One region of the Candidatus Pantoea communis genome, then DNA from elsewhere that is predicted to be linked to it. Evidence: predicted binding sites of a transcription regulator. Region 1 holds the regulator's gene; each other region holds the start of a gene.

What was found. Region 1 encodes Fur, which represses iron uptake genes when iron is present. Its sites were predicted from a motif close to ATAATAATGAGAACNACTATCAA; they were not measured.
Region 2: the regulator Fur is predicted to act here: its motif matches at 4,368-4,390, upstream of fhuA (ferrichrome porin FhuA).
Region 3: the regulator Fur is predicted to act here: its motif matches at 3,172-3,194, upstream of F3J37_RS07440 (TonB-dependent hemoglobin/transferrin/lactoferrin family receptor).
Region 4: the regulator Fur is predicted to act here: its motif matches at 5,862-5,884, upstream of F3J37_RS15305 (TonB-dependent siderophore receptor).

The regions. Positions count from the first base shown of each region.
Region 1 covers NZ_VWXC01000005.1:61,565-69,090, forward strand. Annotated here, with positions in the region: gene nagB (glucosamine-6-phosphate deaminase) at 1-502, opposite strand, end outside; gene nagE (N-acetylglucosamine-specific PTS transporter subunit IIBC) at 845-2,869, shown strand; gene glnS (glutamine--tRNA ligase) at 3,021-4,688, shown strand; gene F3J37_RS08830 (hypothetical protein) at 4,923-5,318, shown strand; gene fur (ferric iron uptake transcriptional regulator) at 5,380-5,829, opposite strand; gene fldA (flavodoxin FldA) at 6,185-6,715, opposite strand; gene ybfE (LexA regulated protein) at 6,851-7,126, opposite strand; gene ybfF (esterase) at 7,295-7,526, opposite strand, start outside.
Region 2 covers NZ_VWXC01000010.1:172,936-180,461, reverse strand. Annotated here, with positions in the region: gene fhuB (Fe(3+)-hydroxamate ABC transporter permease FhuB) at 1-353, opposite strand, end outside; gene fhuD (Fe(3+)-hydroxamate ABC transporter substrate-binding protein FhuD) at 353-1,231, opposite strand; gene fhuC (Fe3+-hydroxamate ABC transporter ATP-binding protein FhuC) at 1,241-2,035, opposite strand; gene fhuA (ferrichrome porin FhuA) at 2,129-4,330, opposite strand; gene mrcB (bifunctional glycosyl transferase/transpeptidase) at 4,545-7,091, opposite strand; gene hrpB (ATP-dependent helicase HrpB) at 7,190-7,526, opposite strand, start outside.
Region 3 covers NZ_VWXC01000004.1:17,929-25,454, forward strand. Annotated here, with positions in the region: gene F3J37_RS07415 (UbiD family decarboxylase) at 1-454, shown strand, start outside; gene F3J37_RS07420 (UbiX family flavin prenyltransferase) at 466-1,044, shown strand; gene F3J37_RS07425 (DUF554 domain-containing protein) at 1,055-1,777, shown strand; gene F3J37_RS07430 (LysR family transcriptional regulator) at 1,847-2,725, shown strand; gene F3J37_RS07435 (Rdx family protein) at 2,802-3,092, opposite strand; gene F3J37_RS07440 (TonB-dependent hemoglobin/transferrin/lactoferrin family receptor) at 3,323-5,692, shown strand; gene F3J37_RS07445 (hemin-degrading factor) at 5,743-6,765, shown strand; gene F3J37_RS07450 (heme/hemin ABC transporter substrate-binding protein) at 6,762-7,526, shown strand, end outside.
Region 4 covers NZ_VWXC01000011.1:18,108-25,633, forward strand. Annotated here, with positions in the region: gene F3J37_RS15285 (GNAT family N-acetyltransferase) at 1-186, shown strand, start outside; gene F3J37_RS15290 (alpha/beta fold hydrolase) at 405-1,319, shown strand; gene F3J37_RS15295 (Gfo/Idh/MocA family protein) at 1,316-2,497, opposite strand; gene iolE (myo-inosose-2 dehydratase) at 2,508-3,431, opposite strand; gene F3J37_RS15305 (TonB-dependent siderophore receptor) at 3,637-5,805, opposite strand; gene F3J37_RS28380 (hypothetical protein) at 6,148-6,273, shown strand; gene F3J37_RS28385 (hypothetical protein) at 6,318-6,449, shown strand; gene F3J37_RS15315 (ABC transporter substrate-binding protein) at 6,778-7,526, shown strand, end outside.

The DNA.
Region 1 (7,526 bases):
TGCGGGTATCGTGCGTCAGGGTTTTGATGCGGGTGCGGGAAGAGAGTGAAGAAGCCGGCTCATTAAAGGCAATGTGTCCGTCGTTGCCCACGCCGCCCATAAACAGATTAATTTTACCGTAAGAGCGAATCTTCTCTTCGTACTGGCGACATTCTGCGTCAATATCTGGCGCATTGCCATTCAGAAGATTGATATTTTCTGGTTGGATATCAACGTGATCGAAAAAGTTGCGGTACATGAAGCTGTGGTAGCTTTCCGGATGCTCCTTTGGCAGGCCCACGTATTCGTCCATATTGAACGTCACCACATGCTTGAAACTAACCTGGCCCGCTTTGTGCATATCAATCAGGTGCTTGTAAGCTTCCAGTGGCGTACCACCGGTTGGCAAGCCCAGCACGAAGGGACGTTCTGCGCTAGGCTTAAACGCATTAATGCGGTTAACAATGTGGCGTGCAGCCCATTTACCCACCTGGGTCGGTGTGGCCAAAGGGATCAGTCTCATGTCTTCACCTCAATTAAGATTAGGAAATTGTTGTCGCCGATGCTGGTTTAGGTTGCTGCCATTAAGCGTAATCGGTTTAAGCGCAACCAGCAGGGAAAAGTGCGACCTGATATTTTTCATCATAAAATAAGTTTGTGGTGGTGGCTAGCATTTCGCAGTGATAAACGTCCATTATGGTGATTAAAGTCACAGTTACTGTGGTTTTAATTTGCGAGGCGAATTAATTTATCTTTACACTGCGCCTCGTGGTGAAAGATGTCATCAAGGTACCGAGCGTAGGGATAATAAAATCAACCCGCGCTACGGCAAACGCCAGTCTCATAGGGGGAGAAAAAGGTGAGTATTTTAGGATATCTGCAAAAGGTCGGCCGCGCGCTTATGGTGCCGGTAGCGACACTGCCGGCAGCGGCAATCTTGATGGGGGTAGGGTATTGGATTGATCCAGACAGCTGGGGTGCAGGCAATGCGCTGGCCGCTCTGCTGATCAAGTCCGGTTCTGCCATTATCGAAAATATGTCAGTGCTGTTTGCCATCGGTGTGGCTTACGGTATGTCCAAAGATAAAGATGGTGCGGCCGCGTTAACCGGCTTCGTGGGCTTCCTGGTGGTGACGACACTCTGTTCACCTGCCGCAGTAGCGATGATTCAGAAGATTCCGGTCGATCAGGTGCCTGCTGCCTTCGGCAAGATCAACAACCAGTTCGTGGGTATTCTGGTCGGTATTCTCTCCGCTGAAGTGTATAACCGCTTTAGCCATGTTGAGCTGCCCAAAGCGCTGTCGTTCTTCAGCGGGCGCCGTTTGGTGCCGATCCTTGTCTCATTCCTGATGATCGTTGTGGCGTTTATCCTGATGTACATCTGGCCAATCATCTTCGGCGGCCTGGTGAACTTCGGTGAGCACATTCAGAAAATGGGCTCGGTGGGCGCAGGCGTGTATGCCTTCTTTAACCGCTTGCTGATTCCGGTCGGTCTGCATCACGCACTGAACTCCGTATTCTGGTTTGACGTGGCAGGCATTAACGATATTCCTAAGTTCCTTGGCGGTGCACAATCAATCGCGAATGGCACGGGTATCCCGGGCATCACCGGTCGCTATCAGGCGGGCTTCTTCCCGATCATGATGTTTGGCTTGCCGGGTGCAGCATTGGCTATCTTCCACTGCGCACGTCCAGAAAACCGCGCGAAAGTCGGCGGTATCATGCTGGCGGCAGCCTTCGCGGCCTTCTTCACGGGGATCACTGAACCGCTGGAATTCTCCTTCATGTTCGTGGCACCGGTGTTGTATGTGATCCATGCGGTATTGACCGGTATCTCCGTATTTATCGCCGCGAGCATGCACTGGATTGCTGGCTTCGGCTTCAGTGCCGGCTTAGTGGATATGGTGCTGTCAACGCGTAACCCGCTGGCGGTGAATTGGTGGATGCTGATCCCACAAGGCCTGGTGTTCTTCGCCATCTACTATGTGGTATTCCGTTTCACTATTCAGAAATTCAATCTGATGACACCGGGTCGTGAATTGTCTGCGGGCGATGAAACTGACGGCTACGACGTCAACGTTGATCACAGCGGTAACGGTGAAAGCCAGACCGAATCACTGGCACGCCGCTACATTGCCGCCATCGGCGGTTCAGACAACCTGACCAACATCGATGCCTGCATTACTCGTCTGCGTCTGAACGTCAAAGACTCAGCCCAGGTGAATGAAGGCGTGGCGAAACGTTTGGGTGCGTCTGGTGTGATTCGTTTGAACAAGCAGAGCGTGCAGGTGATTGTCGGCACGCAGGCTGAAAGCATCGCCTCCGCAATGAAAACGGTATTGAGCAAAGGCCCGGTTGCTGCGGCTTCCGCTCCTGCAGCAGCAGCGCCTGTTGCGGCAAAACCTCAAGCCGTGCTGAACACCGAAAAAGCGGTGATTGCTACGCTGGTGGCACCGGTGACCGGTGAGATTGTCGCGCTCGACGCGGTGCCGGATGAGGCGTTCGCCAGCAAAGCGGTGGGCGATGGTCTGGCAATCAAGCCAACCGACAAAACCGTGGTGGCACCGATTGCCGGTACCGTGGTGAAAATCTTTAACACCAACCATGCGTTCTGTCTGGAAGCCGCTAACGGCGTTGAGATCGTGGTGCACATGGGCCTGGACACCGTGGCGCTGGAAGGAAAAGGCTTCACACGTCTGGTAGAAGAGGGAGCAACCGTCACTGCCGGTCAGCCGATTCTGGAGATGGATCTGGACTTCCTCAACGCCAACGCGCGCTCAATGATTAGCCCGGTGGTGGTCAGCAACAGCGATGATTTCGCCGGACTGAATCTGCTGGCCAGCGGTTCAGTGGTTGCAGGTGTGACACCGTTGTATGAAGTGAAAAACTAAGTCCTTGTGATTTAGCCAGAAGGCAGGAAGCAATTCCTGCCTTTTTTGTTTTAAAACGACCAACAAACGGTTGTTTCCCTCCTGCGCTTTGTGGATCATACTCCGTTACTTCGTGGTACAAATCACCCGCTATTGTTTTGAGGATTTTGAGATGAGTGAGGCTGAAGCCCGCCCAACGAACTTTATTCGTCAGATCATCGACGAAGACTTGGCGAGCGGTAAGCACAGCAGTGTGCATACCCGTTTCCCGCCTGAGCCCAATGGTTATCTGCATATTGGCCATGCGAAATCTATCTGCCTGAACTTTGGTATCGCCCAAGATTATCAAGGACAGTGCAACCTGCGTTTTGACGATACTAACCCGGTGAAAGAAGACCTGGAGTTCGTTGAATCCATCAAGCGTGACGTGCAATGGCTGGGCTTTGAGTGGAGCGGCAACATTCGTTACTCCTCAGACTATTTCGACCAACTGTTTAACTACGCCGTTGAGCTGATCAATAAAGGTCTGGCTTACGTTGATGAGTTGTCTGCTGAAGAGATCCGTGAATATCGCGGCACCCTGACTGCGCCGGGTAAAAACAGCCCGTACCGCGACCGCAGCGTGGAAGAGAACCTTGCGCTGTTCCAGAAAATGCGTGATGGCGGTTTCGAGGAAGGTAAAGCTTGTCTGCGTGCCAAAATCGACATGGCATCCAGCTTCATTGTGATGCGCGATCCGGTGCTGTACCGTATTAAGTTTGCCGATCACCATCAGACCGGCAGCAAGTGGTGCATCTACCCGATGTACGACTTCACGCACTGCATTTCGGATGCGATCGAAGGCATTACCCACTCATTGTGTACGCTGGAGTTCCAGGACAACCGTCGCCTTTACGATTGGGTGCTGGACAACATCACCATTCCGCAGCATCCGCGCCAGTACGAATTCTCGCGGCTGAATCTGGAATACGCGGTGATGTCGAAGCGCAAGCTGACGCAGTTGGTCACCGAGAAAGTGGTGGAAGGCTGGGATGATCCCCGCATGCTGACCGTTTCAGGTCTGCGCCGTCGTGGTTACAGCGCGGCCTCGATTCGTGAATTCTGCCGCCGCATCGGCGTGACTAAACAGGACAATATCGTTGAGATGGCGTCGCTGGAATCCTGTATTCGTGACGATCTCAATGAGAACGCACCACGCGCGATGGCGGTACTTGACCCGTTGAAAGTGGTGATCGAAAACCTGCCCGCCGGCCACGAAGAAACGCTGACCATGCCTAATCATCCAAACAAGCCGGAGATGGGCACGCGTGAAGTGTCGTTCAGCCGTGAAGTGTGGATCGATCGCGCTGACTTCCGTGAAGAAGCCAACAAACAGTACAAACGTTTGGTTCTGGGCAAAGAAGTGCGTCTGCGCAATGCTTATGTGATTCGTGCTGAGCGTGTGGCGAAAGACGAAGAGGGTAACATTACCTGCATCTATGCCACTTGTGATGTTGACACCCTGAGCAAGGATCCGGCGGATGGTCGCAAAGTGAAAGGTGTGATCCACTGGGTTTCCGCCATTCATGGACTGCCAGCTGAGTTCCGTCTTTACGACCGTCTGTTCAGCGTGCCAAACCCCGCGGCGGCTGAGGATTTCCTCACCACCATTAACCCGAACTCGCTGGAGATCAAACAGGGCTTCGTGGAGTCTGGTTTGCGTGAAGCGGCCACTACCGCAGCTTATCAGTTTGAACGTGAAGGTTATTTCTGTGCCGATAGTGTCTACTCACAGCCGGGTAAATTGGTGTTTAACCGCACGGTTGGACTGCGCGATACCTTCGCGAAGATTGGCGAGTAATATCTTTCGTCGATTGCACAATATGATCATGAAAGGGCGAGCAATCGCCCTTTTTTATTGCCTGTAATTCGCCACGGGCAATCAATTATGCTGAAGGCGGCAAGCTGAGCTTGTTGTCTATTTTGCGACAATTCTGACTTTAGCAAAATTAACCCATTTGCGAGTGTGAAAAATTGTATTTCAGGTAGGCTATGCGCTCTAAATAGAGCTCTGCGGGTTATCAAAGGAAAAAAAATGACAAGTCTCGCCCTGGAAGCTAAGCATAGTGTGGTGGTATTACATCAGCTTATTGAACGTGTTTTTAACCAGGTAGAAGGCAGTGATGACAGCATGGAACTGCTTTTGTCACACTTTCACCCGGATTTCAAAATGGTGACGCCGCTGGGTAAGCAACTGGATCTGAATGAGACCGAAGTGCTGTTTCGCAAACTGCACGGTCAGCGGGAAGGGCTGCGCATTGCCACCAGTGAGCATGCCATCATTTCTCAACAGAGCCAGGAAGTGACGATTCAGTATCGTGAACTGCAGATGTTGAACGGCACCCATCAAACGCGCATCTCTTTGGCTGTGCTGGATTGCAGCACCACCATTCCTCGCTGGCGCTACCTCCACGAGACCTTTATCGCTTGATAACAGGCATAAAAAAACCGGTGACCAGCACCGGTTTTTTTATATTGCATAGCACACTCAATTACTTATCGTGGAGCGTCTCGTCTTCGCGGCAGTCTCCCAGTGCACAGTGGCCGTACAAGTACAGGCTGTGGTTACTGAGTTTAATGCCATGGCGAGTGGCAATCTCACGCTGACGCGTTTCGATTGATTCATCGCTGAATTCGATCACTTTGCCACAATCCAGGCAGATCAAGTGGTCATGGTGATGCTGCTGAGTCAGTTCGAATACGGATTTGCCGCCTTCGAAGTTATGACGGGTGACGATACCCGCGTCATCAAACTGGTTAAGAACGCGATATACCGTTGCCAGGCCAATCTCTTCGCCCATATCGATCAGGCGCTTATACAAATCTTCCGCACTGACGTGATGGGACTCGGGGCCCGGTCCCTGAAGCACTTCCAAAATTTTCAATCTTGGCAGAGTGACTTTCAGGCCAGCCTTCTTCAATGCGGAGTTGTTGTCAGTCATTCGGATATTGTCCTGTTACTTTGCATGTCACTTACGGCGCAGGGGCCTTGAATGTTTAGGTCACACGTATTCTCATTTGCGTCTCATTATAGAACTCAAGCAGTGAAATGAAAACCGGGGTATCGCGCAAATCAACAAAAGTCGTAAGGATAAACATCGCCTACGTCAGCGCGGAACGGTGTGGTTTGGGTTTCCATTTCACTCAGCCTCAGTCAACAATCAGAGGAATAAGCGGATGACCATTGCGGGTATTCTACAGATTTGCGGGGAAAAGTTAAAAAACCGTAGCTATTATTTTTATAGGAAATTCCTTTGTCCCAATGTGAGCCAGCGCTCACATTGGGGAGGCGAGGCATCAGGCTTCGATGATCTCTTTTAACTGCAGCTCATCAAAAATCTGTTTCACCCAGGCATCAACACGTTCGTTGGTCAGCTCAGGTTGACGATCTTCGTCAATCGCCAGGCCGAGGAAGTGTTTGTCATCGGCCAGACCTTTTGAGGCTTCAAAATGATAGCCCTCAGTCGGCCAGTGGCCCACAATCACCGCGCCGTTTGGTTCAATGATGTCGCGAATCGTGCCCATCGCATCACAGAAATATTCTGCGTAGTCTTCCTGGTCGCCACAACCAAACAGCGCCACCAGTTTGCCATTAAAGTCGATCTCTTCCAGCGTAGGGAAGAAGTCATCCCAGTCACACTGTGCTTCGCCGTAATACCAGGTAGGAATGCCCAGCAGCAGGATGTCGAACGCTGCGAGATCTTCTTTAGTGCTCTTAGCAATGTCATGCACTTCGGCGACATCTTTACCCAGTTGTTTCTGGATCATTTTTGCAATGTTTTCAGTGTTGCCGGTATCGCTGCCGAAGAAAATGCCTACGATTGCCATGGGTTAAGTAACCTCTTAAAGCCTGATTGTGAAAGTAAGTCAATTGACTGCACATGTTAGCGAATGATAGCAGACCGTTGAAAAGGGCGGAACGAGTAAAGCCTGAACTTTGTGTTCCTGCGTGCGGTCAGCGCGCTAAGACAGTTTGAGTTGCGCCAGCAGCATTTGTTCAATCAATTCGCTGCGGCTGATGTTTTGTTGCTCGGCCAGCGTGTTCAGGGCGTCAACCGCTTCGCTGGACATTTTCAGCTCAACACGACGCAGCCCTCGCACTTTATCGCGCTTGAGCTGGTTACGTTTGTTGATACGCAACTGTTCGTCACGTGTCAGCAGGCTGGTTTTGGGTCGACCAGGACGCCGCTCGTCTGCAAAAAGATCAAGCGTGGTACGGTCAGTCTGTTCTTTTGCCATGATTAGTGAAACTGAGTGGGCGCGAACGGCGGAAAGGCGCTGCGCGATTTATACATTATCGGCCCGACCGCGGCGAAAAAATCATCCGCGGCAAATTTTTAGCGCGACATCATACTCCAGCGCCATCCGCGACGCCAACCCTAAACCGCATACGGCAAGCTTTTGCTTTTACAGGTTAAAAAAACGACGAACTGCGCGCAAAACCGCATCAGGTTTTTCGGCATGGACCCAATGACCGGCCCCGCTAATCACGTGTGCGTGTGCCTGCGGGAACTGACGCAGCAGTGCATCGCGGTGCTGATTGTCGAGGTAAGGAGAATCGCCACCGCGAATAAACAATGCGGGATGTGGCCAGGCGGGAACTTCTTCCCAGCCAGAAATCGTGGTGTAGTTGTCCCAC
Region 2 (7,526 bases), on a different contig from region 1:
AATTGCTGTGTCAGCTCACCACCCGGCAAATGCCAGAGCGTGGCGACCGTAATACCGAGCTGTGCACCGGATGACACACCCAACGTGGTCGGTTCCGCCAGCGGATTGCGCAGCACCTGCTGAAACAGTAAACCGGCCAATCCGAGACCCGCCCCCACCAACAGCGCCAGCGCCAGACGCGATAACAGGCTGTGATGGAACACCACCTGTTGGATACTGTTGATGTCCGGCGCAAAGAAGGCTTGTGACCACTGCGCCGTTGGCAGCGCGTCACGCAGATTGATAAAGGTCAGCGCCAGCGCCAGTAAAAACATGCTGCTTAGCAGCATCACAGGAAAGAGACGATGGCGCATCAGTGCGACTCCAGCGCGTGTTCCAGCACGCGGACAAATTTCAGCGCTGAATAGGTCGCGCCGTAATACCAGACGGCAGGCACACGCTTGAAGCGGCCCGCGCGGATAAACGGCAGCGCCTGCCACAGCGCAGTTTTCATCACCTGCTGCATGTCACGATCGTTATCGTGATCAAAACAGATCACCTGCACATCGCCGACATCGGCTAACCGCTCAAGCCCAACCACGGCACTGCCCCAGAAATTGGTTTCACCCTGCCAGGCGTTACTCAGGCCAAGGATTTCCATCACTTCGAGGAACAGACTGTTGGTGCCAAACGTGATGGCGTGACGGCTGTCCATCAATGACATCAGCAGCACCGGACGATCTGCCCAGGGTTTGAGACGTTCGCGCGCTGCCGCTAGCTGCTCATCCAGGAATTGCAGATGCTGTACCGCCTGCGCTTCCCGGCCCAGCCGGGCACCGAGCGCATGCAGTGATTTACGGGCAGTACTTAACGGTTTACCGTCCCCGCTATTCAGATCAAAGCCCATGGTCGGCGCGATGCGATCGAGTTTATCTAATCCCGGACCGTAGCCGTTGGAGTGCAGGATTAAGGAAGGTTCGAGCTGCGTCATCAGTTCCAGATTGGGTTCGGTGCGCAGGCCGAGATCGATGGTGCTGGCGGATAGCATCGGCTCAACAACCCAGATGTTGTAGTTGCGCAAATCAGCCACACCGAGCGGCGATACACCGAGCGCCATCAGTAGCTCAACGGGTAGCCATTCCAGCGCCAGGATGCGCTGCAGATCGGGTGTTGCCGCACGCAATGGGGCAACGTTCATCAGTGGCGTCAGTGCCAGCGCCGTCAGCAAGCGACGGCGTGAAATGTCGAACATGGCGAGGCCTCAGTAAACAAAACTGACGGGAGCACCGCCTTGTGGATGGGGCAAGATGCCCATCGGAATACCGTAGATATTGCCCAGCACATCGGCCTGCATGATGACATCAGGCCCGCCTTCCGCAATCATTTCGCCGCCTCGCAGCGCCACCAGACGGTCGCAATAACGTGCCGCCATGTTAATGTCATGCAGCACGGCAATCACCGTTAACCCGCGCTCACGGCTGAGTCGTTGAATCAGTGCCAGCACATCAACCTGATGTGCGATATCCAGCGCTGAAGTGGGTTCATCCAGCAACAGGCAGCGGCTATTTTGCGCCACCAGCATTGCCAACCACGCACGCTGGCGTTCGCCGCCTGACAGACTGTCCACCAGACGCCCGGCAAACGGTTTTAGTCCCACCAGCGTAATCGCTTCTTCCACGCGATCGCGATCTTCCTGGCCGTAGCGCCCGAGCGCCCCGTGCCACGGATAACGACCAATCGCCACCAACTCACGCACCGTCATCCCTTCTGCCGCCGGTAACTGCTGCGGCAAATACGCCACCTGGCGCGCAAAATCTTTGCTGCCCCAGTTCTCCACCGCATCACTGTTCAACAGCACCTGGCCTTCACTTGCCGCATGGTGACGCCCCAGCATTTTCAGCAAGGTGGATTTACCCGAGCCGTTGTGGCCAATCAACGCCGTCACTTTACCCGGCGCAAAGGTGAGTGAAAGTGGATGCAGCAACGTGCGTCCAGGTACGCGAAAGCTGACATTATCCAGCGTGAAGGTGGTTTCTTCGTGGTGCGGATGCTGCATGGTGATTCCTGGTTAATTAGCACAAAACCGATCTGATTCTGAAGGGGGCGGCCCTGAGGCCGCCCAAAATCACAACATATTCGCCCTGACGGATCAGAAGCGGAAGGTGGCGGTACCAACGATTTGACGTTCAGCGCCCCAGTAGCAAGCGTAATCACGGTAGCAGCTGGCAACGTATTCACGATCGAACAGGTTGTTGATATTAACACCCACAGAAGAGCCCGGCAGACCGAAACGGCCGAGGTCATATTTCAGCGCTGCGTCGACGGTGGTGTAACCCGCTACGTCGAAGTTTTGGTTGATGTTGTCGCCTGTTGAATACAAACCTTTGCTCTCGCCGATATAGCGCACACCCGCTCCCAGCGTAACGCCGGACAATGCGGTCTCGTGGAAGGTGTAATCGCCCCACAACGTGGCCATATGCTTAGGTACTTGCACCGGCGTTCTGCCTTTCAGCGTTGTATCTTCGGTGTATTCCGCATCGGTGTAGGTGTACGACGCCGTCATATTGATGTTGGCGTTCAGTGCTGCCTTGGCTTCCAATTCAACACCACGAGAACGGATTTCACCGCTCTGCACGCTAAAGTTAACGTTGTTAGGGTCGGTGGTCAGATTCTTCGTTTTTGTCAGCTGATAAATTGCACCAGTAACGACAATTGGACGGTCTTTCGGTACATACTTAATGCCAGCTTCGTATTGCTTAGCACGTGAAGGGTCGAAAGTTTGGCCGCTGGAGGTAGTCCCTGCTGTAGGGATAAAAGACTCGCTGTAGCTGAAATACGGTGCAATACCATTATCAAACACGTAGTTCAAACCGCCACGCCATGTAAATGCCTGGTCGTGATTCTTTTCTTCAACGTTTCCATTGCGATTGAGCGCGGAAGTCATCGCATAATCATAACGGCCTCCTAGCGTGAGCACCCAGCGGTTCCATTCCATCTGATCCTGAGTATATAAACCGGTCTGTTCTTGTTTATTTAGGTATTGGTAAATGAAAGGGGTTCCACCCAAAGTATCATTGCCATACTGAGGATTCACCGCGCTAATAGGCTCAGCACTATCGAAAGCAGCATTAATATCATTACGCGTGCGCTGATAATCCACGCCCATTAGTAAAGTATGGTCGACTGCACCAGTGGCAAACTTTGCTTGTACCTGATTATCCACAGCAAACTGATTGAGTTTTTCATCAGAAACTGCGGAGTTACGGTTGATTTGCAAAGTGTCTTCATCTAAACCAAAGCCATAAATACTGCGGTAATTGGTTCTTAAATCCGCATAACGCAGATTCTGGCGCACCGTCCAGGTATCGTTGAAGCTGTGCTCGAAGTTGTAGCCCACCATCTTGGTGTTGCGCGAAATCTTGTTGCTGTCTTCGCCTTCATCAAAGTTGGTTGGCAGTTTGTAGCTGCTGCCGTCCGGGCGGGTAATGCCGACCACGGTGCCCTGACGCGGCAACCAGCCGTAATAACCGGTTTCCGGCTCGTTCTGGAAATAGGTCAGCAAATCAAAGCGGGTATTGGCATCAGGACGCCAGCTGAACGAAGGCGCGATGGTATAACGCTTCTCTTTGTTCATATCCTGCTGCGCGTCGGCACTGCGAGCCAGCCCCGTCAGGCGATAGCTGTACACGCCGTCATCATCCAGCGATCCGCCGAAATCGAAGCCGGTAGAGAACAGGTTATCGGTGCCCATCTGGAACTGCACTTCACGCAGTGTTTCCTGCGTCGGGCGCTTGCTCACCAGCGACACCACGCCGCCTGGGTTGCTTTTGCCGTACAGCACCGACACCGGGCCACGCAGCAGTTCCGCACGCTCCAGGAAGTAAGGATCAATGGCGAACTCGGAGTAGTTATCCCCCTGCAGCTTCAGGCCATCAAGATATTGGTTAGTGTTGGTTTCGCTAAAGCCACGAATCGACAGCGCATCGATTACGCTTGAGCTGCCGCGGTTACCCGTCAGCACGCCAGCCGTGTAGTTAAACGCACCTTTTACGCTGGTTACAGCGTGCATCGCCATCTCTTCCTGCGTCACCACCGAAACCGACTGTGGGTTTTTCTCAATCGGCGTATCGGTTTTGGTGCCGGTAGCACTGTGCTTGGCGGCAATGGTAGGAGCCGGACCCCATGCGCTTTCCTGCGCGACGGTGTTGCCGCCATTGGCGGTCACCACCACGGTATCTTCTGCCAGCGCCTGTGCGCTCAGCGTACCCAGTGTTAAAGAAATCATTAAAGCGAGCGGACGACGGGAGGTCGCAGCACGTGCAGAACAAGGATTAGAATTTCGCGCATTCATAAAAAAGGATCTCTCGAAAAGGAAACGATGCAGGCGAATGAAAACGAGAATGATTATTAGACGCACGGATTTTAGGCGAAGTTTGGCGAGATCCGCAAGATGTAATGCCTGATGGCGGTGCGTTTGCGACCAGATCGTGCATGTCCATGATCGCGATTAATAAATCACAGGCATGAAAAAGGGCGCCGAAGCGCCCTCTGTTTTCTGCAGCTAACTATTTGCTGCCGAACATATCCTTGATCCAGCCTGCTACGCCATCAGCATCTTTCTGCTCACCCTGCTGCTGCTGAGGTGACTGCTGCTGAGGTTGCGACTCTTGCTGCTGTTGGATCTGCTGCTGTTGCTGGATCTGTTGCTGCTGTTGCTGGCACAGCGCGTTGGGATCCAACGTCCATACCGGCAGTGAACGCCAGGTGCTGCTGCCAGAACCACACACGAAGTTACCGGCAGAGTCGACGTTCATCTGCGTAATATCTTCTGGCGGTGTCAGCACCAGCGGCATTGGCGCCTGGTTGTCGAGATAACGGCGATAAATCTGCATCGCACCGCTTGCACCGTACAGCTTCGACGTCTGGTTGTTGTCGCGGCCAACCCAGGTGATCGCGACCTCTTTGCCATCAATACCCGCAAACCAGCTATCGATCAAATCATTGGTGGTACCGGTTTTACCCGCCAGATGAGCATTCGGATAACGCGCGCCCAGCGCACGGGCGGTGCCGTGATCGGCAACTTGCTGCATGGTGTACAAGGTCATATAAGCAGCCTGCGCCGGCTCAACGCGTTGCGCCTGCGGGAAGCTCTGGTACAACACCGTGCCATCTTCAGCAATCACCGAACGTACCGCCGACAGGTCGGCGCGGTTACCGCCGCTGGCGATCGACTGGAACGCCTGCGCCGCTTCGATCGGTGTCAGGTTAAGTGCTCCCAGTAACATCGCTGGCACCGGATTCAGCTGATCTTTTGGCACGCCCAGCTTCGTCCAGGTATCCACCACCGATGGCAGACCCAATGTCATCCCCAGATTTACGGTAGGCACGTTCATGGAGTTGGTTAAGGCATCCACCAGCATCACTTTGCCGCTGAAACGCTTGTCGTCGTTCATCGGTTTCCAGATGGAACCGTTCGGCTGTTTCAGCGCAATCGGCTCATCCGCCAGCCAGGTGTTCAGACGATAGGTATTCGGCTGGCTCAATGCGGTGAGATAGGTCGCCGGTTTAGCCAGTGAACCGATAGAACGACGCGCCTGCAGCGCACGGTTGTAACCGGCAAACTGCGGATCCGCACCGCCCACCATGGCTCGCACTTCACCACTGAAGCGATCCACCACCACCATCGCGGTTTCAAGGTCCTTCAAGCCACGCTGTTTTTTCAGCGCCGGGATGCCATCTTCAACCGCTTTTTCCGCCGCGTCCTGAGAGATAGGATCGAGCGTGGTGAAGATCTTCACGCCAGACAGATCTTTAATCTTGTCGCCCAGTTTGGCCTGCAACTCGTTACGTACCATCTGCATAAAGGCAGGCTGCGGCGTGATCACGCCCCCTTTCGGCTGCACACCCAGCGGACGCGCCGAGAGCATATCGTACAGCTCCTGATCGATGACGTTCTGCTGTTGCAGCAAACGCAGCACCAGGTTGCGGCGCTCGAGGGCCAGTTTCGGGTTGCGCCACGGGTTATACAGCGAAGCACCTTTCACCATGCCGACCAGCATCGCCTGCTGGTCGAGGCTCAGCTCATCGACGGGACGACCGAAGTAATACAAACTCGCCAGCGGGAAGCCACGGATCTGATCGTTGCCCGCCTGACCGAGGTAAACCTCGTTGAGGTACAACTCAAGGATGCGATCTTTGCTGTAACGCGCATCCATGATCACTGCCATGTAAGCTTCACGCGCTTTGCGCCACAGTGAACGCTCGTTGGTCAGGAACAGGTTTTTCACCAGCTGCTGCGTCAAGGTACTGCCGCCCTGTACCGCTTTACCGGCGGTGATATTGGCAAGGAATGCACGGCCAATCGAATACGGGCTAATACCATCATGCTCATAGAAGTGACGGTCTTCGGTCGCGATCAGCGTACTGACCAGCAGATCCGGGAAGCCCGCACGCGGCACGAACAGCCGCTGCTCACCGTTCGGCGATTGCAGCATGGTGATCAAACGTGGATCAAGGCGGAAGAAGCCAAAATCACGTCCGGTATCGAGGTTTTTAATCTCGCTCAGTTCGTTGTTGCTGAACGTCAGACGGGCGTTGATCTGCCCCTCTTTGCTGTCCGGGAAGTCAAACGGACGACGCAGCAGATCGATGGTGTTGCCTTTGACGCTAAATTCGCCCGGACGGGTAATGCGCGACACTTCGCGATACTGCGTCCCTTCCAGCAGCGCAATCATCTCTTTTTTGTCGTACGACATCCCCGGCTCAAGGCTCACCATGCGGCCGTAAACAGCGGCAGGCAACTGCCACACTTTACCGTCGATGCGGCTGCGGATTTCAGAGTCGAGATAGATGCCCCAGGCCACCATCACGACCACAAAGACCAGGAAAAGCTTAATTAACCAGCCTAACCAACGACGTTTGCCGCGTGGCGGACGTTTTCCTTTCCCTTTACCTTTTGGTGGCACCGGTGTGCTCTCCTCATCGTCTTCGTCAAAATCGTCCTGATCGATATCATCATCAAGCTCCCTGCGGCGACCCCGGCGCGCAGTGCTGCGCGGCGGCTTTGGCGCTTTTCCTTTACGCCCAATAGGTTCGCGATCGTTCCCAGACATGCTTTTATTCTCCAGGCATAGCTACGGCTACGGCCGTTACTCTAACTGCTTTCTCGTGCTGCGCATGGCAGAACCCTCTGAATTCGATCCACAGAGTGTCACGATGAAAATTTCTTGGTGCGCCTTGTCGGTAAGGCGTTTGCCGGATCGTCGGGCCAGGGATGTTTGGGATAGCGCCCTTTCATCTCTTTCTGCACTTCAGGATAGGCTCCGCGCCAGAACGCAGCGAGATCACGGGTGATCTGCAACGGACGCTGCGCCGGTGACAACAACTCCAGCACCAGCGGAATGCGGCCTTCGGCCACCGCGGGATTTTGCGCTTCCCCAAACATCTCCTGCATACGCACTGCCAACGCCGGAGGCTTTTCAGCATCGTAACGAATAGGCAGGCGACTTCCGGTCGGCACAGTGTAATGAGTTGGCAGCACAGTATCC
Region 3 (7,526 bases), on a different contig from region 1:
TATGCTGGATCGTGCGATGCCGGGTCGCGTGTTGAACGTTAATGCGCACACCTCTGGCGGCGGCAAATTACTGGCCGTCATCCAGTTCAAAAAGGCCTCCGCAGTGGATGAAGGGCGCCAGCGCCAGGCGGCACTGATCGCCTTCGCCGCCTTCTCCGAACTCAAACATGTGATCCTGGTGGATGACGATGTCGATGTGTTCGATACCGACGACATTTTGTGGGCGATGCAAACCCGCTATCAGGGCGATGTCGATCACCTCACCATTCCCGGTGTGCGCTGCCATCCGCTCGATCCCTCACAGGTGCCGGAATACAGCGCCAGCATTAGCCAACAGGGCGTGACCTGCAAAACCATCTTTGATTGCACCGTGCCGTGGCACATGAAGGCGCACTTTGAACGCTCGAAGTTCAAAGAGGTGGATGTGAAACGTTTTCTTCCTGATTTTGAGTAAGTGAGGTAGCAGTGAGCAGAAGGCGCATTATCGTCGGCATTAGCGGCGCGTCGGGTTTTCAGTACGGCATGAAGGCGCTGCAGTTGCTGCGCGATCAGGATGTGGAAGTGCATCTGGTGGTGACTAAAGGCGCAGAAGTGACGCGTTCGATGGAAACACAATGGCAACGGCAGGATGTGGTGGATCTGGCCGATGAGGTGCACAGCATCAGCAATCTCGGCGCGTCGATCTCCAGCGGATCGTTTAAAACCCTCGGCATGCTGGTGGCGCCCTGCTCAATGAACTCGCTGGCATCGATTGCCCATGGGCTGACCAGCAATCTGCTGACGCGAGCAGCGGATGTGATCCTGAAAGAGCGGCGTCGGCTGGTGCTGATGGTACGAGAAACGCCGCTCAATCTGGCGCACATCCGCAATATGCAGTCTGTCACGGAGATGGGTGGGATTATTTATCCTCCGGTTCCGGCTTTTTATCAGCAGCCGCAGTCCGTGGATGAGATGGTCCATCACAGCGTGGCGCGCGCCCTCGATCTGTTCGATCTCGATGTGGGCAACCTCAAACGCTGGGGTGAAAAACATAACGATAAGTAAGGAGTAAATTATGGTAGTGGGACCCTTTGTCAACGGCAGCGCGGTGCTGATTGGCGGGCTGGTGGGCGCCTTTCTTGGCACCAGAGTGCCAGAGAGGCTGCGCATCGCGTTGCCCATGACGTTCGGCCTGTCGTCGATGGGCCTCGGCATTGTTTTGATCGGCAAGATCCACAGTTTACCGGCGGTGATTCTGGCGCTGATCCTCGGTGCGGCGCTGGGTGAATTCGCCTATCTGGAGCAGAAGATAGGTCGACTGGGAAATCTGGCGAAAGGGCTGGTGAGCCGTTTTCAAAGCCAGCCAGCAGAAGGTGGATTGAGTGGTGAAGCGTTCACTGAAAAGTATGTGGCGATCATGGTGCTGTTCTGCGCCAGCGGCACCGGCATTATTGGTGCCATGACCGAAGGCATGACCCACGATGCCAATATCCTGCTGGTGAAATCGATTATGGATATCTTTACGGCGGCGATATTTGCCACGCTGCTCGGTTATGCGGTGGCGGTGATTGCCATTCCACAGTTGATCGTGCAACTGGTGCTGGCTTCGGCGGCGGTACTGATTATGCCGCACACCACGGCACCGATGATGAGTGATTTCACCGCAGCCGGTGGGTTTGTGATGCTGGCGGCGGGCTTTCGTATCGCCGGGATCAAATCTTTCCCGGTGGCGAATATGTTACCGGCATTGGTGCTGGTGATGCCGATCAGTCACCTGTGGAGTATCTATATCCACTAAGCTTGCGCTCAGCGCGGTTGGATCGATTTCGGCCATGGTAAAGTAGCGCGAACAGGGCGCGGAGGGATTATGGATCTGAAACGATTGCATTATTTTTGCACGATAGCGGAACAGGGCTCGATCAGTAAAGCCGCGAAGCTATTGAACATCGCACAACCGCCGTTGGGAAAACGTCTGCAAGAGTTAGAACAGGAGATTGGCTCACCGCTCTTTACGCGCACGCCACGCGCCATGGTGTTAACCGAAGCGGGCAGTTTTCTCTATCGCCGCGCCTGCGATATTCTCAGCCAGGTGAACAGTTTAAAGCGGCAGACGGTCACCATTGCCACTCACAAGCAGCGTCGCGTCACCATCGGTATTTCCTACCTGTATCTGCGTTATTTCACCCCGATCCTGATGGATTATTATCAGAACCGGCCCGACTGGGATATCAACGTGGTGGTATCCGATTCCAGCCATCTGGAAGCGATGCTGGTCGATCAGCGTGTCGATATTGCATTGATGCAGGTGCCACACGATCGCCAGGCGTGGTTTGTGCGCGAACTGGAACCGATTGATACTATTGCCGTGGTTTCCACGCATTACAGCGCGATTCTGGCGGGAAAAACCCTCAACTTTACCGATCTCAACGGAATTCCGCTAATTTTGCTGCACCGCATTGGCGGTGAAGGCACTTATGAGATGCTGCGCAACACCCTGTTTAGCAACCTGAGTCACATCAATATCAGCATCAAAGTGTCAGAACCGCGTCTGGTGCTGGAGATGATGGAGCAGGGCTTTGAGGGCGCGGCTTTTCTACCGCGCTCGGAGTTCGTGCCGAGTCAGCACGGCAAATATCTGGCGTGCCCGCTGGCCGAACCGTTTGCCATTTATCATCCTGCCATCGTCACGCTGAGCACCGCGCAGGATCGCTTGTTGTGGCCGCTGGAACAAGAGGCTGAGGGTTGAGCCGTCGGGCACTATGTCTGGCGATTCTGTCATGTTCGATGCGACTTAAGGGCATGCGCATTGCTCCGCTCGGGGATTAACCCGGCTTCTTCTTATCCACGTGCCCTAACTCGCGATCTGGCCAGCAGAAATCACGCACGCGCTGTTTCAGCGCGGCCGCATCCGGGAATCCGCCTTCCTGTTTACGCTCCCAAATCACCGTGCCATCAATCGAGATTTCAAACACGCCACCCGTGCCAGGCTTCAGCGTCACCGCGCTCAAATCTTCGGCAAAAGTGTGCAGCAGTTCCTGCGCCATCCACGCCGAACGCAGCAGCCAGTTGCACCGCGTGCAGTAGTAAATCGTCACAGCCGGTTTTTGCGACATCAGGCGCCTCTTCTTAATTATTGATTATAAACAAGTTAACAAAATGTGCGGTCTAAGATACATCTTAGTGTAAAGTTTATTGATAATGATTACCAATTGCATTACATTCCTGACGAAATTATTTATTACATAAAATAAGTCCACACATTTTACGGTTTATTAACGCATATCGCGTTTTTTTGGCGGCAATCCAGTGAGCGAATACTAACAATTAACCAGGTATTTCGCGCATGTCTTCACTCTTTCAGGGAATGACCCAGCAACGTCTGTTTAAAGTTGCGATTTTGTCTTCCGCTATTCACGCCGCTTGCAGCTACGCGGCAAGCGACAACACAACACTTGCTTTATCTGCTGACAAATCCACCAGTGCAGAGCCGGTTATGACGGTAACTGCGCCGAAGCTGGAGAAACAAGCCGGTAGCAAAAGCACCATTACCGCCGCCGATATGCAGCGGGATGGCGGCAATGATTTCGGTACCATCATGCGTTACGAACCGGGCGTGACGGCAACTGGTGCAAGCGGCGGCTCTTCTGCAGGTAAAAGTGGCTTCGATCGCGCGGGCTACACCGGCTACAACATCCGTGGGCTGGAAAGCAACCGCGTCGATATCAACGTTGACGGTGTTTCTCTGCCGGATGCCACTGGCCGTAGCTACGTCAGCCGCGCCGGTTTGGATACCTTTGGTATTGGCCGCGATTACATCGATCCTTACATGTTTGGTCGCGTGGATATTGATAAAGGCGCGACTTCAGTCTCTCAGGCCAACACCGCCATTGGTGGTGCGGTATCGTTCCGCAACAAGACGCCAGACGACTACTTACATCCCGGTAAAACCACCTACTTTGGCTACCAGAGCGACTTCGATTCCTCAAACCGCAGCTGGCACAACGGCATCACTGCCGCAGCAGGCGATCAGGAACTGCGCGGTATCTTTGTTTACAGCCGTCGCGATGGCCAGGAAACGCAAAACAATGATGCGAGCCGTGGCGCCTATCCTGCCAACTGGCACTCTGACGCACTGCTGGGCAGCGTGGTGTGGGAGCCGAATGACGCGCATAAAATCACCGGTACCGCCGACTTCTACCATAAAACCAATCACACCCATTACGACAGCTGGGATACTTCAGGCAATACCGTTTACGGCACCGCACAGCAGCAGAGCGATACCCGTCGCTTCGGCCTGAGCCTGGCAGACGAGTACACGCCTTACAACGACTTCATCGACAGCCTGAGCACGCGTGTCTACTGGCAGCACACCGAAGCGCATGACAACACCTATATGCCTTCGAGTGCGTCAGCCTATGAAACGGTTTACTCGGACTACAACACTGACAGCTACGGCTTTGAAACCAACCTGGCTAAAACACTGGGTCGTCATGAGCTGACTGCCGGTTTAAATGGACGTCTGGAAAAAACCGAACGTCCATTCCGCCAGTCACCGACGCCTAGTACCTTCAGTGTAATCATGCAGCCTGAAGCAGACAGCCGCAGCTACACGCTGGGCGGCTTTGTGCAGGATAAGATCAACTTCGACCTGGATGGCCACAACTTTGCGGTGGTGCCGGGCGTACGTGTGGCTTACCAAAATACCAAGCCTGATAACCTCAGCAGCCTGACCAGCGGCAGCACCGTTCTAACCGAATCAGAAGTTGAAACGCTTTATGGCTCAGGCAATAGCGATACGCAGGTTCTGCCATCACTGGCATTCCAGTATGAGCTCACGCCAACATTGATGACCTATCTGCAATACAAGCGCGGCGCACAATTCCCGAACGCCAGCCAGCTGTATGGTTCATGGAACCTCGGTTCCAGCTATGCGGGTAGTCAGCAATATGCGCTGATTGGTAACCCGGATTTGAAAACCGAAACCAGCAACAACTTCGAATGGGGTCTGAAAGGACAGCCGACCGAAGGCGTGGTGATGAACACAGCGGTTTACTATAACGCTTATAAAAACTTCATTGCCTATAACCGTTACACCCGTGCCGGTAGCCCGGAGAAATTCACCAACGTTCCGAGCAACATTTACACTACTTATCAGTCAGAGAATCGCGATAAAGCCTATATCTATGGTGCTGAGTTGAGTGGGAAAGTGAATTTCGGCACCTGGTATCAAGATGTGCAGGGCCTGAGCGCACGCTTCGCCTTTAGCTACAACGAAGGTAAATCGAAGTCGAGCTACCTCGGTGACCGTTATGTCGATCTGGAGAGCGTACCGCCAATGAAAGCGGTGCTGGGCCTGGGTTGGGATGCGCCGCAGAACGAGTACGGTGCTGCTGTGACGGCTACTTTCGTGAAGGGCAAAAAAGCCACGGCGACCAACCGCCAGAGCTACACCAATACCGGTTCTGCACTGACCGATTCCACCACCGATTACGAGCGCGTGCCGGGTTACGGTATGGTCGATCTGACGGCTTATTGGCAGGTGGCTAAGAACGTCAAGCTGAGCGGTGGCGTGTATAACCTGACAGATCGTAAATATTGGGATTACCTGAGCAGCCGCGAAATGACCAGCGATACCGCACAGGATCGCAACGATATCGCACTGGCAACTCAGCCAGGCCGCACCTTCCAGCTCGGTGTGAACGTCGACTTCTAATCATTTTTTCGCCCTGCGTTCGCGCAGGGCCTTTTCATGGAGCAAGAGCAATGAACCCACGTTACGATCACTATCTGGCGCTGAAGGGCGAACATCCGAAGAAGTATGCCCGCGATCTGGCCGCTCTGATGGGCATTGGCGAAGCGCAGCTGTGTGAAGCGCGCGTCGGCCAGGATGCGCAAGCGTTAAAAGCAGATTTCCCGGCGTTGCTAAAGGCACTGGAAGCCGTTGGCGAAACCAAAAGCATCACCCGCAACGAATATGCGGTGCATGAGCAGGTCGGCAAATATGAAAACCTGCACCTCGGCGAACATGCCGGGCTGATCCTTAACCCACGTGCGCTCGATCAGCGTCTGTTCCCGGCACAGTGGCACAGCGCCTTCTTCCTGCGTGAGCAGACAGCGCGCGGCGAACGTCAAAGTATTCAGATTTTTGATCGCCACGCGGATGCGGTACTGAAAATCTACACCACCGACAATACCGACATGGCGGCATGGGATGCGCTGATCGCTGAGTTCACGATCGAAGCCGCTGCGGCACTCGATCCACAACCTGCCGCCGTACCAGAACACAGCCGCGCCATTGATGCCGATAAAGTGGAAGCCGAATGGCGCGCCATCACCGATGTGCATCAGTTCTTTGGCTTACTGAAGCGCCATAATATCTCTCGCCAGCAGGCGTTTCACGCAGTGCCGGACGATCTGGCGCGTCAGGTCAGCAACGATTCGCTGGCTCAACTGCTGGAGCAGGCGCAGCAGGATGGCAACGAAATCATGATCTTTATCGGCAACCGGGGTTGCACGCAGATCTTCACCGGTGCGGTGGAGAAGCTGATGCCGATGGACAACTGGGTCAACATCTTCAACCCAACCTTCACGCTGCACCTGATGGCGGACCACATTGCCGAGAGCTGGGTGACGCGCAAACCGAGTGGCGATGGCTTTGTCACCAGCCTCGAACTCTTTGCTGCCGATGGCACGCAGATCGCGCAGCTGTATGGTCAGCGTAGTGAAGGTACGCCAGAGCAGGCGCGCTGGCGTGAGCAGGTCACTGCATTGGGAGCGACAGCATGAAACGTCTGACGCTGTTATTGCTGGGCGCGCTGGCACTGCCGGCATTTGCTGCTGAACGGGTGATCTCTATTGGCGGTGACGTGACGCAAATCATCTATGCCTTAGATGCACAGGCCGATCTGGTGGCGCGCGACAGCACCAGCCAGCATCCAGCGCAGGCTAACAAGTTGCCGGATATCGGTTATATGCGCCAGCTTAATGCCGAGGGCATTCTGGCGATGAAGCCTACGCTGGTGCTGACCAGCGAGCTGGCGAAACCGTCGCTGGTGTTGCAGCAGGTCGAGAGCGCTGGCGTGAAAGTGGTGGATGTCACCGGCAAAACCAGCCTCGACGCCATCCCGGAAAAGATTGCCACCATCGGTAAAGCATTGCACCGTGATGCCGAAGCGAAGGCGCTGATTGAGAAAGTGAACAAGCAGCGCGCGCAGATTCCCCAGCAGCCACTGCCAGTCAAAGTGCTGTTTGTGATGGCGCACGGTGGCATGCGCACTCAGGCAGCTGGCAACCAAACCGGCGCTGATGCTGCAATCCGCAGTGCCGGTCTGGTCAACGCCATGGCGGCGATCCCGCATTATCAGCAGCTGTCACAGGAAGGTGTGGTTGCTGCGGCACCGGATCTGGTGGTGGTCGGTCAAGATGGTCTGCGCACCCTCGGCGGCGAAGAGAAAATCTGGTCGCTGCCCGGGCTGGCGTTAACACCTGCAGGCCAGCATCACGCCTTGCTGGTGGTCGATGAGATGGCCATGTTGGGCTTTGGTCTT
Region 4 (7,526 bases), on a different contig from region 1:
GTCAGCCCAGACGGGCGTAAACAAGGTACGGGTCGCGCGTTAATCGCAGCGGTGAATGCTGCCGCTGAGGCATTGAACTGCTCGAAAGTGTATTGGATGACGCGTGAGAATAATTACCGCGCCCGAGCGCTGTATGATCAGGTCGCGGCGAAGACGGATTTTGTGCAATACCGTGTTGCACCCTAATCAGCAATTTCACTCACACCGCTTGTCAATTCTTCCTACCATCCTGTACCATTTGGGAATCGATCATTTCCTAAATGGTATTTCCTCTACCGCAAACTCAAATCTTGATACGAGAACGCGGCCAACCATGCCAGCCCAGGAACGATTATGTTTTCGACCTATCCGACCAAAAATTTGATCAATTAGGAAGTAATCATTTCCAATTTTAGGAGTAACGGATGAATGCCTCAGAATTAAAAATAACATCGCGCTGGTCACAACCTGTCACCAACCTGCCTGATTTTTCCCATTATTACGCCACGGTAGACGGTGTTCGCATCCACTACGTTAGCGGCGGCAACCCACAAGGTGAAACCCTGGTGCTGTTAGCCGGGTTCCCGCAAAGCTGGTTTGCGTGGCGCAAGGTAATGGCTCTGCTTGGCGATCATTACTTCATTATCGCGCCCGATCTCCCCGGTCAGGGGGATTCCGATAAGCCTTACAGCGGCTATGACACCACTTCTCTGGCAGAAAAAGTACAGGGCCTGCTGCTGCAACTGAACATCCATCACTACTATCTTGCGGCGCATGATGTCGGTGCGTGGGTGGCCTGGCCGTTTGCCCTGCGTTATGCCAATCAGATAAAAAAACTGGCACTGCTTGATGCCGGCATTCCGGGCGTGACCTTGCCGGATGCGCTGCCTGCCACGCCCGATAAGGCCTGGAAAACCTGGCATTTTGCCTTCCATCTGCTGCCGGATCTGCCTGAAGCCTTAATTGCCGGGCGCGAAGAGATCTATCTGGATTGGTTCCTGAAACGCAAAGCCGTCAGCCCAATGGTTTTTGATGCAGACGATATGACGGAATACACGCGGTTGCTGCAACAAAACGGTGCTTTGCGTGCAGGTATGGCGGCCTATCGCGAAGTGAGCGTCTCGGCGGAACAAAACCGTGCATGGCTGCATGATAACGGCAAACTGACGGTGCCGTTGCTGGCGGTCAGTGCCGATCAGGGTTCGATCCCCGATATGGCGATTCCGCTTCAGGAGTTTGCGGCTGAGGTTTCAGGCATCAAAATCGCGCACTGCGGTCACTTCATCCCGGATGAGCAACCGCAGGCGCTGGCTGAAGCACTGCGCGAGTTTTTTAGTTAGTTGCGCAGACTGGCGATCTCCACACGTTGACCACTGGCAGATGAGCGCACCATCGCTTCAATGATCTGCTGATTCTCCAGGCCAAAGCGGAAATCCGGGAAACAACCGGCTTCGCTGCTGAGGCCTTTAATCAGGTCGTAAATTTCGATCACTTTCACATCGAAGTATCCCAGGCCACCGCCAGCGAAATCGAAGCCAAAGAAGCCACTAAACTGCTCGACCTGAGAACCGGCATAAATGGTTTTAAAGCCGCGATCGTGTTTCGCATCGCCATAACGTGCAATCTTCAGTTCGTTAAAGCGCTCACCGTCCATGATGATGGTGCCTTCGGTGCCCGAGATTTCCCAGGCAATGCCGAACACTTTTCCTGCGGAGATGCGTGAAGATTCAATCACGCCACCGGCGCGGTTCTCGAAAGTGACCAACGCCTGGAACTGATCGTCGTTTTCCACTTTCAAACGCGCCGCCTGTTTATCTGCCTGGGCACCATAGCCTGAACCACCACCTGCAGCAGGACGCGTGTCAATAAACAGCTGCTCCTGTCCTACCACGCTCTTGATCGGCCCCATCAAATATTGCGCCACGCTCACCACGTGTGAGCCTAAGTCACCGAGTGAGCCAGACCCGGCCTGTTCGCGCGAGCAACGCCAACTCCATGGCAGCTCGGGATCGTTGAAAAATCCCTGATCGAACCAGCCACGGAAGCGTGTCGGTGTGCCGATGTCACCGCGATCGATCATCTGCTTCGCCAACTGCGCTGCCGGCGTTTTGATGTTATTGAACGCCATGATGGTTTTCACACCTGCTCGTTCAGCTTCCTGGGTCAGGGTTTGCGCTTCCTGCAACGAAACGGTGAGCGGCTTTTCGCAGTAGACGTGTTTACCTGCACGAATCGCGGCCAGCGCCATGTCGAAGTGCATGCTATTAGGCGTGGTGATATCAACAATATCGATTTCAGGATTGTTCACCAGCGACTGCCAGTCCGCCGTGCTGTGTTGAAAGCCGTAGCGTCGAGCCGCTTCTTCGGCCAGTGCGGGGGTGACATCTGCCAGCGTATGCAGAACGGGTTGCAGCGCCAGGTTACGATACAGTAAACCCGCGCGGCGCCATGCATCGGCATGTGCCTGGCCCATAAAGCCTGAACCGATCAGGCCAACATTCAGTGTTTTTCCAGCCATCAGCGGCTCCTTAAGCGTTTGCAGGTAAAATGTGTTGGGCAACAAAACGTTGTGCGCGGGTCACGGTCTCTAATGGGGGCGCTTTCGCCGGATCCTGCTCGGCTTCCACTACCATCCAGCCCTGATAACCGCTGCGAGCGATAAACTCTGCCAGCGGCCGATAATCAATACCGCCGTCGCCTGGCACGGTAAACAACCCTGCGAGCACGGCTTCGTTGAAGGTCATACCGCTGGCCCGCACTTGTTGCAGGCGATCCAACCGCACATCTTTTAGATGGATGTGGCAAATGCGGTCGGCGAATTCCTCAATAAGTTGCGTATAGGAGAATCCGGCAGCGGTGGCGTGACCGGTATCCAGTAACAGGCCAACGGCGGGCGAACAGGCATTTAACAGCGCACGGATTTCCGGCAGAGTTTCGGCCACCATCATCAGGTGGTGGTGATAGGCGAGGCGTAAACCGTATCGATCAAACAAGGCTTCGGCAAAGCGGGAAAGGCGATCGGCATAGTCGGCGACCTGACTCTCCGGCAACAAACGGCGGGTGCTCAGTGGCACATCCAGCGCGTTGTCAGCCATCCAGCCGCATTCGCCGTACACCATCACGTTGGCGCCATTTTCCTGCAGCAGGGCGGCATGGTTGTGCACTGCATCCAGCTCCTGCTCAACGCTGCGTTCGGTGAGAAATCCGTCATGCCAGCCTGACACCAGTTGCAGTTGATGTTGTGCCAACAGCTGCTTCAATGCACCCGGCTCGCGCGGGAATATGCGACTTAGCTCGACGCCCTGAAATCCGGCCTGTTTCGCTTCCTTCAAACAGTGTTCGGCCGAGGTCCCTGCGCCGAGGTATTGCAGCACTTCATTGACCCAGGAGAGTGGGCTGACGCCGAGTTGAGGTGCGGGGTGACCTGTGCGATAAAACGCTTCTTTGATCATCGGTTATATCCTGTAGGGGAGATAGCGATGAAATTAGCGGATGCGATGTGCTGCGGCGAGCGGTTATTTGACGTAAAACCATCAAAATTTGCAGGCTTAACGTCAAAAAAATATTGATGTGATTTTGGATGGAAATTAATGGTTTAACAGGGAGATAGGAAAGCAAGTCAATAGGGGTGGCCCTTAGAAGGCCACCCATCAGGACTCAGAACGACAGGGTGACGCCAGCGTAATAGGCGCGGCCCGGTTCGTTGTAAGTTGAAGCACCTTCATCTTCACGATAAATGCGCTTATCAAACAGGTTGTTAATACCCGCATTAGCACGCAAATTTTTAGTGATGTCGTAATTGAGGTTCAAGCCGACAATGGAATATGGCTTAATTTCACGTTGTGAAAGACCTCCAGGTCTTCCCTCAATAACTGTTTCTGCATTTTGGCGCGGTTTTTGGCGGCCATACTGCGTCCAGTTGATATTGGCGCTAAGGCTATCAGTTGCTTGCCACTCTAATTGTGAGTTGATAGTAAATTCAGGAATGACCGATAGAGGATTTCCCGTCTTCTTACTTTCTGAACGGAACATGTAAGTCGCATTAGACCGCCACTCAAGTGTGTCCGCAATCAATGGAATAGTGAGGTTCCCTTCCAGCCCCTCTACAATGGCTTTGCCTCCATTCTCCCACTGAAGCACGTTGTAAGTACCATTGGTGTAGACGACATCAGTACCGGATACAATTTTGTTTTTGTAATCGTTACGGAAGTAGGTGATACCAGCGACATAACCCGCGTGGTTAAACTCTAGTCCCACTTCTTTATTAACGCTCACTTCAGGATCGAGATTGTCATTCCCTAATAAATAACATTGGGATAGGCCAATTGGACAGCCATTGCCACGTGTTGATAGTAGGTAGCCGGGAGTTGATTGATATAAGTTAGGCGCCTTGAATGCCCTCGCAATACCCGCTTTGAGCGTAAAATAGTCGCCCAATCCTTGCGAAATATTCAGGCTTGGACTCCAGTTAGCGCCAAAAGCATCATGATAATCAAAGCGTAAACCCGGAATAATTTCAGTGCTGTCAGTGGCGGCAATATTATCTTCAAAATAAAGAGAACTTATCGTGGCGGAGTTAGTACTGCTGCGCTGAGACGGATCGCCTGAACTACCTGGCAAGTAAAGGTTTGTACTTGCAGATTGCATTGAAGCAGGGTCATTAAGCTCATCGCGGTTCCATTCCGCTCCCAAGGTCACGGTTTGGTCCACCAATAATTCCAGTGGGAAGTTTATTTCTCCGCCAGCACGATAACTTTCCAGACGACTGGTCGAATAAACATTACTGTTAATCATCCCTTCAACACTTCCGGCAGTGCCTTCTTTCAAGCGAGTGTTATTGGTCTTCTCGTAGTTGAAATTAAGTTTGGATGTGCCCCAATCCCAGATACCGTTATGAGTGACGCCATAGCTCTGACGATATAAGCGGTTTGTTTCACTGCCGTACAGAGATTCAACTAAACCACCTGCACTGCTATTTCCATTGCTATTCTGCGTGTCGCCCGCATAGATATTGCCCTGACGGCTATAGCCGTAGGAGAAATCAACGATCTGAGTAGGGGTGATTTTCCATGACAGTACACCGTTAATATCTTTATTACGTACCCCTTCCCGTCCCGCAGCATAAGAGCCGTTTTGAGCGGTATTGATATCATAAGCATCCGCATCGGTGCGGTTAGTATTGCCATACAGACGCATGGTTAATGCATCGCCAGCCAGCGGGCCACTCAAATTGAAGTTGGCGCGACGCGTGTCACCCTCTTTACTGTTTTCGGGCTGATTGGTGAACAGTGACAGCGATCCATGCCAGTCATTGGTCGGGCGCTTAGTGATGATGTTCACCACGCCGCCAGCCGCACCGGAACCGTAACGCGCGGCGGCTGGGCCGCGAATCACTTCAATACGTTCTACCATCTCCGCGGGCACCCAGTTGGTATCACCTCGCGAGTCACGTTCGCCGCGCCAGCTGTAACGCACGGAGTTACGCGAACTGACCGGCACGCCATCTATCAGGATTAAGGTGTTTTCCGGGCCCATGCCGCGAATATCAATCTGACGGTTGTTACCACGACTACCGCTGGCCCCGTTACCGGTCAGGTTAACGCCTGGCATTTTGCGGATGATATCGGAGAGGTCGTTAACCGGTGGGCTTTTCTTAATGTCCTCAGCGGTAATAGTGGAAACGCCAGGCTGTTGTTTCAGACCCTGTTCTGCAGTGACGATCATCGATTCATCGTCAGCCAGTTTTTCCGTGGGTTCTGCGGCATAAGCAGGTGAGGTGAGCAAGGCTGCCACAATCAGTGCAAGAGGGCGCTTCCTGACATACAAAGTTACATTCACTTAAATCTTCTCCCTGAAGTATTAACATATGTAAGCAAATGCGCATGATAATGAGAATGTTTCTCATTGTATATGCGATAAACCGGCGTCTCCTTTTTTTCTCCATGATTGGTGCTAAATGCGGGGGAAACGTGAAGAAACGTAAAGCCAGAGTGACGTTTGTGCTTAAAAAACGTTGCGGAGGAAAAGCGTTCATCAAACTGTCATCAATTCCTTGCAAATCAGTAGACTAAAATCAGTGATAACGCACAGTAACTACATGGGAATCCGTTTAGCTTCGAGCCTGCACCAAAATGAGAGCTAAGGACTCGTATAAATTAAGGAGAAAGTGTGCACTGGATCATACAAACCTTTACATTCCTGCGGCTGATTTCGATGACCATTCCTCTGGCCAAAGTTAGCGAAAAGATGGATTTCTGGCTGCAACCTCAACATGGTGGCAACAGCTTTAGTTAGTTCACTCGACGCTCTACAGCTTCCGGGAGGACAGCTGGGATGGTATGGATGACGAACTGGGCGATAAGAAAGTGTCGTGGCAATACTGGCAGGCCGCCGAGCAGAATTTACCCGATACCGTTCCACGCCATGCGACGAAAGAGTTTGAGCCTATACGCAAACGCTTAGAACGATAATGTCTTGTTAAGAAGAAAACGATCATAAGCCATGGTAAAAGCAGGCTGTTGAATACCTGACTAAATCTGAATACCTCACTTCAAACCGCGCCATCGCTGGCGCGGTCATCCCCGTCACCACGGGCGCCGAGTTCTATTCCCGAAATCTGGCAATGGATATCCGTTTTTCGCATTTGTGATCGCTGCACATCTTACTGAGAATGGCTCCGGGACGTTCAGAGGATGAAAATTTCTTTCCGCCGAGAGGTGAGAAAGAAGAAAAATACATCGCTACCTCAACGCCTTTTCCCGACAGGGAAACATTTATATATATCAGGAGAAGGTTCCAGTGAAACTCGCCAAAGGTATCACCCTGCTTGCACTTGCATTGAGTGCGCACACCGCGTTTGCCGCCGATCAATCCGTCCCAACTGACAGCTCACTCCATGTTCAGGCCGACCCAACGCTAAAAAGCCTGCTGCCGGCGGATGTGGTTAAACGCGGCTATATCGTGGCAGGAACCAACCCAAATACGCCGCCAACGACCTTCTATAAAGAAGACAACAAAACGCTGGCCGGCCGTGAGATTGACGTGATGAACGCTGTGGGTGAGCGTTTGGGGATTCAGGTTCAGTGGCGCGACACCGGCGGCTTTGACAATATCATCCCAGGTTTGAAAACCGGTCGTTATGACGTTGCGCTCTCGAACATTAATGCCACCGCGACCCGCGCCAAAATTATCGATTTCGTCAGCTATTACGATGCCAGTCGGTTGGGCATTATCTCGCGTAAGGATGCCAACCTGGCATCATTTAAAACGCTGGACGATGTCTGTGGTAAAGAAGTTGGAGCTGGCTCGGGTACTACGCAAGTTACGCGTCTTGAAGAAGCCAGCAAGGCTTGTGAAGCAGCAGGCAAGAAGCCGATCAAAGTCTCTCCATTCCCGGATCGTCCTGCGGGTGTACAAGCTGTAGTGAGTGGTCGCGTGCCGATGTTCTTTGGTCCATATGAAGGCCTACTGTGGCAGACCAAAGTGATTAAACCGCTGACAATGAGCGGTGAAATCACCGTGAATGACGCACCCGTTTCTATCGCTTT